Regions from separate parts of the Pseudacidobacterium ailaaui genome, predicted to be linked through region 2. Evidence: riboswitches for the same ligand, from Rfam matches in the RefSeq annotation. Region 2 holds a riboswitch; the other holds the start of a gene.
What was found. Region 2 has a riboswitch for cobalamin ahead of metE (5-methyltetrahydropteroyltriglutamate--homocysteine S-methyltransferase). Riboswitches for the same ligand answer to the same signal wherever they lie in the genome.

Region 1 (5,801 bases), 190 kb from region 2:
GCTGCGAAGAAGAACAGGCCCTCGATGCATCCGGCAAAACAGATAAGGTTAAGTAGAAACTGTCGGCGTTCTTCTTCCGTTTTTAATGTGTCGAGCTGCTGAATGGAATCCATCCACTTCATGCAGAACTGTGCCTTCTTTGCAATAGACGGAATATTTTCAACCGCGGCAAAGGCCTCGGCCCGCGCCGCAGGATCAGGGATGTAATTGTCCAGCAGCGTGAGATAGAACTGCACGTGGACGGCCTCTTCAAAGAGCTGTCGCGAAAGATACAAACGGGCTTCAGGAGAATTGATATGCCGGTAAAGATTGAGCACGAGATTGTTGGAGACGATCGAGTCTCCTGTGGCGAAGAAGGCCACTAGGCGCTGAATCAGATGCCGTTCAGCCGGTGTGAGCTTCGCGCGCAGGTCAGCAAGATCGGTAGAAAAATCTACTTCTTCGACGGTCCAGGTGTTGCGGATTCCGTCTTTGAACATCTCAAAGAAAACGGGATAACGCATAGGCCGCAATGTGAGACAAAGTCCAGGATCGAGGATGGAATCAGGGACCTTTACGGACGATTCTGTAACAATGGACATGAATTTTCTCCTTTACTGGCAGGCTTCGCAGGATTCCGGATTTTCCAAAGAGCAGGCAATGGCTCCTGAGCTTTGCTGAACAGTGGTTTTTGCAATGCGCGTGGCCGGACGCGAACGCAGATAGTAGGTGGTTTTGATGCCGCTCTTCCAGGCATACATGTACATTGAGCTCAGTCGGCCAATGTTGGGAGACTCAGCAAAGAGATTCAGCGACTGGCTCTGGTCGATCCAGGGGGCGCGAGCAGCAGCCATATCAATGATGGCCCGCATGGGCAATTCCCAGACCGTGCGATAAATCTGGCGGAGATCTTTCGGTAATTCTTCGATGTTTTGAACAGAGCCCTCAGCCAGCTTGATCCGCGCGCGCATTTCCTCTGTCCATAGGCCCAGTTTTTTCAGCTCTTCGACGAGATACCGGTTCACTTGAAGGAATTCACCTGAGAGGGTTTCTCGCTTAAAGAGGTTTGAGACCTGGGGCTCAATACATTCGTAGCAGCCGACAATGGAGGCAATGGTCGCTGTAGGCGCAATGGCAATCAGAAGCGAATTACGCAGGCCATATTGGCGGATCCGCTGCTTGAGTGCGTCCCATCGCCCTTGATTGGCTGGAGTGATACCCCAGAGATCAAATTGCAGTTTGCCCAGCGCAGCACGGGTCTCGCTGAAGGCCGGATGCGGGCCTTGCTTTTCCGCCAGATGGCAGGAGGCACTGAGGGCATGAAAGTAAATTTCTTCCTGAATTTGCGAAGAAAGAGCAGATGCTTCTGGCGAATCAAACGGCAGGCCAAGCTGGAAAAAGACGTCCTGCAGCCCCATGATACCAAGCCCGACAGGACGCCAGCGGTGATTGGCAGACGCTGCTTTTTCCACGGGGTAGTAGTTAATGTCAATCACGCGGTCGAGCATCGGAATCGCTGCGCGTACGGTACGCGCAAGTTTTTCAAAATCAAAGCTTCCGTTTACAACGTGTCGGGCAAGATTGATTGATCCCAAATTGCAGACAGCAGTTTCTGCCGAAGAGGTGACTTCGGTGATTTCTGTGCACAAATTTGAGAGATGCACGACGTTTTCCGGCCTTCCCGTCTGATTGCATTTCAGGTTCGTTGTGTCCTTGAAGGTCATCCAGCCATTGCCGGTTTCGGCAAGCGTGCGCATCATGCGTGCATAAAGGTCGCGGGCCTTTATCTGCTTTGTATAAAGCTTCTGCGCCTCAGCTTCCTCATAAGCAGCTTCAAAGGCTTCACCATAAAGGTCGGGAAAATGAGGGACAACTTTAGGATCAAACAGCGACCAGACCCCATCTGTCTCCACGCGACGCATAAAAAGGTCTGGTATCCAATTCGCCAGGTTCAGGTTGTACGTGCGGCGCGCATGGTCGCCCGTGTTGTCGCGAAGTTCCAGAAATTGTTCAATGTCAGCATGCCAGGGCTCCAGATAAACACAGCAAGCACCTTTACGCTTTCCTCCCTGATTGACCGCAGACACAGATGCATCGAGCGTGTGCAACCAGGGAACGATGCCATTGGAGAGACCATTCGTCGCACGGATCAAAGATCCTTCTGAGCGCACGCGATGGAAAGCCAGACCGATGCCCCCGGAAAACTTTGAGAGCATCGCCACCTGCTTGTAGGTGTCATAGATGGCCTCAAGCGAGTCTTGCGGGGAATCTATGAGATAACAGGAGGACATCTGTGCGTGACGGGTGCCGGAATTGAAGAGGGTCGGCGAACTGGGCATGTAATCGTGCGTAGCCATCAGGCGATAAAAATCTATGGCCTCATTTACCGTAACTGCCAGTCCGCAGGAGACACGCATAAAGAAATACTGCGGCGTTTCTATTACCTTGCGCGTAATGGGATGCCGCAGCAAATAGCGGTCATACACAGTGCGCAGACCAAAGTATTCAAATCGATCAGAAAACTCCTCATCCACTGCATGGTTAAGCTTCCGCGCGTTCTGAACAACAAAATCATAGGTGGCGCGGCCAATCAGAGCTTCCTGATGGCCCATCTCAATGGATTGCGAAAACGAGTAAATGTTCTGGCCAGAAACTTCTTTCACAATGGTGGAAAGCAGCAAGCGCGCCGCGAGCCTGGAATACTCCGGCTCTTCAGCAATCAGCGAAGCCGCGGTTTGAATCGAGATTGCATCGAGCTCCCGTGTGGTAGCACCGTTGTAAAGCCCCCCTATTGTGCGGCTGGCGACGCGCATCGGGTCCACGTGCGTCAGACCATGGCAGCATCGCTGCACGGCACGCACGATCTTGTTCACATCGACAGGTTCAAGTGAACCGTTGCGCTTGCGCACCTGCATCTGTGGTGCAGGCTCAGGCTGTGGAAAGTCTGGTGCGATCTCAGCAAGTGTTGTCTGCAATTCAGGCACGGAAATTTCCTTTCCGCCTGAGAGGTGAGACTGGACAGGAAAATGACGGAAAGAGACCATCATCACCCGGCACTCCCCTCGGAGGCGCATGAGTGTCTCTCTGCGGCAGGTCTTCGGGCTTGCAGGCTTGTCCTTCCTACTTGCCTCCGCTTCCCGGCTTGGAGCCAAACCAGTGCGTCTGAATGAGGCTTTCGTTCCTGCTTACCGCTGCGGGGCAGCTCCGGATTTGCACCGGATTCCCTTTTCAGCCGGATGAAGATCCATCCAGCACCGCAAAGGTAGACCAACTATATCCTGTGTAGACTGTGGAAATCAACGCAAGATACTGCGGTATGATTGCATATCTTTCCGATCCAGAGCGCCAACGCTTCAGGAGGCAAACTTCGCAGAATAGCGGGCGTCCTGCAAATCAATGTCGAGGATAAGCTGCTGGTAGACCAGATCGTTGATCTGGTTGGTAGCAAGCAATTCTCCTGCGGCCATACGCTCAATGTTTCTGGCCTCACGGGCAACTTCAAGATAGCGGTTGGCCTGAGCGTAAAACTCTTCTTTTGTTCCTTCTTCAGGATTTTTCAGAAGCGCCATCCGACGCTTGTACGCGCGCTCCACCGCTTCGTACACTTCCTTGTTTGCAATATCCTTTTCTCTTTGTGCCTGAAGATAACTGATGGCCCGCTGAATCATGGTCCGAAGCGCCATCTGTTCTTCCAAATTGGGTTTTTGTCCACTCTGGGCCAAACCAAGGTTGCGAATGATCCAGGGAAAAGTCAGGCCCTGACCAACGAGCGTAACAAGAATGACACAGAAGGTAAAAAAGATGATGATGTTACGCGCTGGAAATGCGGCCCCATCCGGGAGTGATTCCGGAAGTGAGAGTGCAGCAGCCAATGCAATCACGCCGCGCATTCCTCCCCAGGCGATAAGAAACACCTGACGGTTTTCTATCTCCGTTTCCCTTCCGGAAAAATGCTTCCGGATCTTCTGCGCGATCCAGGCACCAGGAAAGACCCAAAGGAAGCGAAGCGCCACCACAATGATGCTGACCATGATGCCACCCGCGATGAGCTTGCCCGTCCCCATATGTTCAATCCCCGCCAACACGGAGGAGATTTGAAGACCTAACAGAAGAAAAACCAGCCCGTTCAGAATAAATTCAACCGTATTCCACACGGCCGGAGATTCGAGGCGGGCGCCGAGGGAAAGCAGCCGCGTGCGGTGATGCCCCAGATACAATCCGCAGGCTACAGTCGCCATGACACCGGAGGTATGCAGACGTTCCGCGGCCAGGTAGGCAACATACGGAACCATAAGAGTCATGGTCAACTCAATCTGCGCAGCCTCAATGCGATAGATCAACCGTGAGTGGACCCATGCAATTGCGAGGCCGATGATGACGCCACCGCTAGAAAGGAGCAAGAGCTGACCAAGAGCGCTGAGAAGAGAAGGCACATGCCCGCTAGTGATAATGCCCACTGTAAAGCTGACGGCGAGAAGGCCGCTGGCATCATTGATGAGACTTTCTCCTTCCAGAATGTCCACGATTCGAGTGGGAATGCCGAGTTTTTGTGCAATGCTGGTTGCAGCCAGCGTGTCTGTAGTGGAAACCACCGCACCCAGCACCAGGCCGGTCTTCCAGGTGAGCTGCGGAAAGAAGTAGTGCCCCGCAAAACCTACACCGACCACGGTGAAAGCAACCAGTCCAAAGGCCAGCATCAGAATGCCCATAAGGTTTTCTCGAAAATCACGCCACGACGTATTGTGGGCCGCAGCAAATACGAGAGGCGGCAGCACGACGAGAAAGACAAAATCAGGATGCAGCGCAATGTCCGGGACTGGTGGAAGAAAGCTGAGCACAAGTCCACCGAGAACGAAAATGATGGGGTAGGGCTGCCCAAGGCGGCGAGCAAGCACAGCAAGCCCCACCACGAAAAGCAGCAGTAACAGCATCAGCAGTTCCAAATGATGGATATTGATGGTCATAGACACTCAGCCTGCAGAAAGCTTACATGTGATTGGAAGCTGCCTCACAAAGAAGCTCTACCTCGCGAACGGCAGCAAGAGCTGATCTCAGTTGCGGGGCTCCTATCTTTTTTTCAAACAGCTTCTGCATCTGGTCCAAAACCCGGACGGCCTGCATCGCGCATTTGCGCCCCGGGGTCTTGAGCTGCAGCTGGATACTGCGGCCATCTTCCGGATCAATACGACGCTTCAGAAGACCACGGGCCTCCAGCGTGGAGATGCAGTTGCTGATGTTTCCGCGCCCGGTTGAAAAGGTGTCTGCAAGCTGAGACGGTTTGACCGCGCGGGGCTCCTCGAACAGAATGGAGACCAGCAAAAGTGCCTCAAAAAAGCTGATATCACATGGACTTAAGAGTTGACGCAACTGCGTTTCCAGCTTTCGCGAGACACGATAGATCTCAAAAAGAGGACTTTCCTCAAGAAATGCCTCGATTCGCATGCCATCATTCTACTGGATGGTTCACGAAATGAACTATTCACTTCATGGCTAAATTACCATTGTGACTTGCCCGAAGAAACCGGATGATAAGCGCATGAAAGTTTGTACCCTTGTTCTTTCTGGTTTCTTATGTCTCTTCCATGCCATTGCGCAGGAAACCTCCCAGGCTCAATTCCCTCCCCCGCCTACAGCAAAAACAACGGTTGTTGTGGTGGGGAACCCCGAGCCTGTCACTCTGGGCGAATCAAACCGCTCGGTAATGATCTTGAATCCCCAGGAACACCCCCTGGCGTTCCCGACTGTGGAAGATTTGCTCAGGACCGACGCCTCTACCTATATTGAACAGCGCGGTGCGGGGGGAGCTCAGGCAGACATCGTAA
Region 2 (5,801 bases):
AACAAGCAGCGCGCGGCCCTCCTGTGCAGCAACACCAATGCGATACTCCTGCAGGTCGGACGATTGAACTTCGGCCTGCTCTGCTAAGTCCAGCAAAGACAGGGCCTTCTTTTCCGGTGCCTGTTCTTCGGCAGAGGCGGCCTCCTGCTCACTGACTTGCTCTGCAATGGCCGTATGCTCCGATTCAGGAACAGCCAGCGCAAATCCGCTTGCGCGCGCCTGCATCAGGAACTCCGTCAGTTGTTCCTGGGAAGGTTGAAGTATGTGCTCAACTTCTTTCTCCGGGGCGGTCGGAGCAAGCTCCTTGAGCAGAGTGGTAAACTCCAGCTCGCTGAAGAGTTGCCGGCACGCAGGTACGTCGGGTGCCTGCGTCCGCATCGCCTCAAGGTCGAGCTCCACTGGCACCTCGCAATGGATGGTCACCAGCTCCTTGCTGAGCAGAATTGTCTCGCGATTGTTTTCGAGCGACTCACGATATGTTTTGCGCTTTACCTCTGAGGCGCGCTCCAGGGCCGCTTCGACGCTGCCAAACTGCTGGATCAACTCAACAGAACCCTTGTCCCCGATGCCGGGAGCGCCTGGGACATTGTCTATGGCGTCGCCGCGCAGCGCCATGACATCGATGACTTTCTCTGGAGGCACGCCCAGCGTCTCTTCAACTTTGGCACGGTCGAGGACAAGATTTTCCTTGACCGGATTCAACACCTGGATGCGTTCGTCGACAAGCTGCAGCATGTCCTTGTCATTGGAGACGATAAATACGGGGTGTCCCTCGTTGGCCGCCTTCTTCGCCAGCGTGCCAATCACATCGTCTGCCTCATAACCCTCGGCCAGCAGAATGGGGATGCGGAAAGCTTCCAGCGCACGCCGGATATAGGGCAACTGCTGGAGAAGATCGGGTGGGGTTTCCGTGCGCGTGGCCTTATATCCCGCATATTCCACCTCGTCAAAGGCCTGCGTCCGGATATTGAACTTTCGGATCGTCGTCATTGCCTTTGCCCGCTCGTCGCGAAAAACAGGCGTGCTGGGATCAAAGACGGCTGCAAGGAACTGCGGCTGAAAGTCCCGCCGCAATTTGTTGATCATGTTCACAAAGACATAGGTCGCCGCCGTAGGTACCCCGGTACGTGTTGACATCGGCCTCTGCCGCTGCATTGCATGATAGGCGCGGAAGATGAACGACATAGAATCGAGAAGAAAGACGGGCGGTTTTCTGGCGTTTGCAGAGGACATCAGAGTCGAGTCTATCGCAAACAAAAACGGCCTGCCCTGAGACCAGGCAGGCCGCGAAAAACAGAGTCAGTCAAGCACGGAGGCATATTCCTGTCGCAAAGCCTGCGCGGCGGCGCACATATTTTTCAGAGACGCCACTGTCTCCGGCCAGTTGCGCGTCTTCAGCCCACAATCCGGATTGACCCACAGCTGCTCAGGACGTACCGCTTCCAATGCCCTGCGCAGGAGCTGCTCGATTTCGTCTTTTCCCGGAATGCGTGTCGCATGAATGTCATACACGCCGGGTCCAATTTCATTTGGATAACCGGCTTCACGGAAGGCCTGAAGCAGCTCCATGCGTGAGCGTGCAGATTCAATCGAGATGACATCCGCATCCAGGGCCGCAATCGCGGGGAAAATATCGTTAAACTCGCTGTAGCACATGTGGGTATGAATCTGGGTTGCGTCACTCACCAGAGAAGTCGCCAGACGAAAGGCCGCCGCGGCCCACTCCAGGTACTCGCTCCAGGCAGCTTTGCGCAGCGGCAGTCCTTCGCGTAGGGCCGGCTCGTCTACCTGAATGACGCGGATCCCGGCGGCCTCCAGGTCGCGTACTTCCTCACGCAGAGCCAGGGCAATCTGAAAGGCCACATCCTTTCGCGAAAGATCGTCGCGCACAAAGGACCATTGCAGGATGGTCACCGGACCGGTGAGCATTCCCTTCATCGGTTTCTGTGTCATGGACTGGGCCTTGCTGCTCCAGCACACAGTCATAGGCGCTGGGCGAAACACGTCTCCATAGATGATGGGGGGCTTGACGCAGCGTGATCCGTAGCTCTGCACCCATCCGTTTGCGGTAAATGCAAAGCCGGCCAGTTGCTCGCCAAAGTATTCGACCATGTCATTGCGCTCAAATTCACCATGAACCAGCACGTCCAGACCGATTTCTTCCTGCACACGGATGCAAGCGGCCATCTCCTGCTCCAGATAGGCATGGTACTCGGCCGTGGCCATTTCGCCTTTACGCCACTTTGCCCGGGCCTTGCGTATCTCTGTGGTCTGCGGAAAAGAACCGATGGTCGTGGTTGGAAACAGGGGCAAGCGCAATGTGGCGCGCTGCTTCTCCCTGCGTTCCGGGTAAGGCGCGCTGCGGCGGAAATCCTTCCGTTGCAACGATGCGGCAGCTTCCCGCACAGCCGGAACACAGGCCGAGGCGGCCCTTCCCCGTTCCTGAAGAATGCGATGGCGATCGGCAAAGGCCGCAGGAAAGCTCTTTGGTCCACCGGCAATCCACCGGACCTCTTCCAGCTTCTGCAGGGCAAAACTCAGCCACGGCTTCAGGCCTTCCGGCAGACTGTCTTCGCCACGGACGTCTACAGGTACGTGCAGCAGTGAACAGGACGGCGCAATCACAACCCTGTCTTCGCCGACGGCCCGCGCGGCGCGCTCAGCCAGCGCATGCGCTTTGTCTAGGTCGCAGGCCCAGATATTGCGTCCATCCACGCAGCCCAGACCCAGTATCTGCTGTGGCCGGAGTGCCTGCAAAGCGGCATCCAGTTGCTGTGGCGCCCGTACAAGGTCCAGATGCACTCCAGACACGGGCAAGGAGAACGCGAGATCGAGATTCTCTCCCAATCCTTCAAAATACGTGGTGAGCATTATCTTTAGCGGGACCTTCGCCAGACGCTCATAAGCCATGCCGTAGGCCCTTCGATAGGGGACAGGCAGGTCCGTCGCCAAGTGCGGCTCATCTATCTGTACCCATTCCACCCCTGCTTTATACAAAGAATGCAGGAGAGCATGGTAACTTTCCAGCAGAGCAGGAAGCAGATTCAAGGGGTCTGTTCCATCCACGGACTTCCCCAGCAATAAAAGCGATATGGGCCCAAGCAAAACGGGCCGAGAATGGACCCCAAGGTCTTCGGCGTTTTTGATTTCGTCCAGAATTTTTCCGGGATTGGTCTTGAAGGAAAGATTGCGCGACCATTCAGGGACCAGATAGTGATAGTTTGTATCGAACCATTTTGTCATCTCCATCGGAGACTGATGCTGGCTGTTGCGGGCCATCTCAAAATAGCGCTGTAAGGTGACTTCGTCGTTGCCGAAGCGCTCCGGCGTGGCACCCAGGGACACAAGCATGTCCAGCACATGGTCATACAAGGAAAAATCATTGGATGGAATGAAGTGGATACCGGCCTGCTTCTGGGCAAGCCAGCGATCGCGCTTCAATGCATGAGCAGTAGCCAGCAGTGCATCTTCGCCGCTCTTACCCTGCCAATATGATTCAAGAGCAAACTTGAGTTCACGACGCGCACCGATGCGCGGATATCCGAGATTCGCGGTTTTCAGAGACATGAGAAGTGGTTCCTTTGCAAATCAAATTGGAACCATCTGCGCGCAGGGACCAGTATCAGTGGCCCATTCCCCGAGGCCAGCCGACAAGTATGCGCACGCGATGGCGCTGCGCAGGCCGGTATTCGGACTCTGGGCCTTCTACTGGGCGCCGCTTCCCATTCATCGCTGAACAGTGCGTGGTTGACAGCCAACCGTGCGCTTTTCGCTCCCATCACCGCTGCGGGACAGTGCCGGAATTGCACCGGCTTCCCGTTTAACAGGGCCAAAGGGCCCTGCACCTGCACGTCTTGAGTCTACACTGCGCAGCGGCCATTGGTGAGAAGAGAGAGAGATGTTGTGTGTCCTTCAATATCCGTTGGCAATCAGGTATTCCAATGTCAACTCAGAAGCGGCCGTCTTTTGCCGGCGCTCCTGCTCAAAAAACTTCAACATGACGTCAGCCTCCAGATTTACCGGATCTCCAGGTTTGAGCGTATGCAGATTGGTATGCGCATACGTGTGCGGAATGATCGCAATGGTCACCGTGCTGCCATCAAATTTTGCAACGGTAAGGCTGATGCCCTCGATCGCAATTGATCCCTTTTCGACAATATATCGCGCCACGCTGTCTGGTACCGAAACCCGCAGCCACCAGTCTGTTACGGACAGATCCGCAGCGGACGAAACAGGCTCCAGAGAGAGCAGGGTGCCAGTCGCATCCACATGCCCCTGCACCACATGTCCACCCAATGGAGTGCCTGCCGGGGTGGGGAGTTCAAGATTTACCACTGATCCCGGCTTCAGTCTTGCAAGCGAAGTCCGCGCCACAGTTTCCTCTGCCAGATCAGCATAAAAAACCGGAGGATCTGCCGAAATATCCAGCGCGGTGAGGCAGACCCCGCTGACGGCCACAGAATCCCCTTCCCGCAGCTTTTCGGCCACTTTTGGTGCGGAAACCGCAATGCGTCTGGTACCTGCGCGGTCTTCCAGGCTGAGGACCTTTCCGGTAGCTTCAATCAGTCCGGTAAACATACTTTCTCCTGCTTCCAAGGGTCGTGCAGATATGCTTCCAACAGTACATCCTGTTCGATTGTCTTTGAGCAGATGCGCTGCGGCTCCTTGAGGACACTCGCCTCTCCGGAAAAAAGGGGGACTCCGTGTTCGCCGAGGAGCACTGGAGCATAAAACAAACTGAGCTTGTCCACGATCTGCGCTTTCATCGCAGCACTGTTCAGATGCGCCCCACATTCCAGCATCACGTTAAGCACATTGCTGTGAGCCAATCTGTGCACCACCAACTTCAGTGGGACGCGACCGTCCTGTCCGGAAAGCTGTTCCACGCGGATGCCGCGGGCGTCCAGCTCGCGTAATTTCTCTGCGGGGGCGCGTTCCGTGCAGAAGACCATCACATCATCTTTGGCTGTCTGCACCAGCCTGCAATCGAGAGGCAAGCGCAACGATGAGTCAAGCACCACCCGCAGCAATGGCCGGCGGCGCGGCAGACCACTGCGATCTGTAAGCAAAGGGTCGTCAGTCAGGACCGTGCCGATCCCGGTCAGAACGGCGTCTGAGGCATGGCGCATTTCCTGCACAATCGCGCGCGATGCCTCACTGGTGATGTAGTGCGGTTTTCCCTTCGGCACAACTCCAGGAGCGGGAGCAATGCGTCCATCGAGCGACACGCCGGCCTTCAGAGTGATCAAGGGTAGTCCGGTGACGATATATTTCGCAAAGCCATCATTGATTCTGCGCGCTTCGTCCTGCAGAACGCCGACCTCAACAGAAATGCCTGCTTTACGAAGCTTCTCCACTCCCTGCCCATGGACCGCTGGATTCGGATCGCAGGTCGCCGCCACAACCCGCTGCACCCCGGCCCGGATGAGGGCATCGGCGCATGGCCCGGTCCGTCCGTGATGGGAACAAGGTTCGAGTGTGACATAGGCCGTCGTTCCGCGGGCCTTTTCTCCAGCCTGCCTGAGTGCCACGATTTCGGCATGGTCCAATGCATCATATTGATGAAAGCCCTCACCTACCAGCCTTCCGTCACGCTGGACCAGCACACATCCCACGGCGGGATTTGGAGAAGAGACACCAACAGACTGCCGCGCAAGGTCAAGCGCTCGTCTCATCCAGCGGATGTCTTTCTGCATCTGGATTCACGCCCCCAGAAGGGAATCCACGAAGGCGCTGCTATCAAAGGGCAGGATGTCTTCGAGCTTCTCACCCACGCCGACATAGCGGACCGGAAGCTTTAG

Region 1: it holds a riboswitch for cobalamin, as region 2 does, so the genes downstream of both, N655_RS0115710 (ribonucleoside-diphosphate reductase subunit alpha) here and metE (5-methyltetrahydropteroyltriglutamate--homocysteine S-methyltransferase) in region 2, are expected to answer to the same signal.

Annotation. Positions count from the first base shown of each region.
Region 1 covers NZ_JIAL01000001.1:3,517,037-3,522,837, forward strand. The annotation lists gene N655_RS0115705 (ribonucleotide-diphosphate reductase subunit beta) at 1-581, opposite strand, end outside; gene N655_RS0115710 (ribonucleoside-diphosphate reductase subunit alpha) at 594-2,963, opposite strand; cobalamin riboswitch at 3,051-3,253, opposite strand; gene N655_RS0115720 (Na+/H+ antiporter) at 3,333-4,943, opposite strand; gene N655_RS0115725 (MarR family winged helix-turn-helix transcriptional regulator) at 4,966-5,421, opposite strand; gene N655_RS0115730 (TonB-dependent receptor plug domain-containing protein) at 5,516-5,801, shown strand, end outside.
Region 2 covers NZ_JIAL01000001.1:3,324,534-3,330,334, forward strand. The annotation lists gene polA (DNA polymerase I) at 1-1,233, opposite strand, end outside; gene metE (5-methyltetrahydropteroyltriglutamate--homocysteine S-methyltransferase) at 1,300-3,567, opposite strand; cobalamin riboswitch at 3,664-3,864, opposite strand; gene N655_RS0114890 (riboflavin synthase) at 3,913-4,578, opposite strand; gene ribD (bifunctional diaminohydroxyphosphoribosylaminopyrimidine deaminase/5-amino-6-(5-phosphoribosylamino)uracil reductase RibD) at 4,563-5,696, opposite strand; gene ftsY (signal recognition particle-docking protein FtsY) at 5,703-5,801, opposite strand, start outside.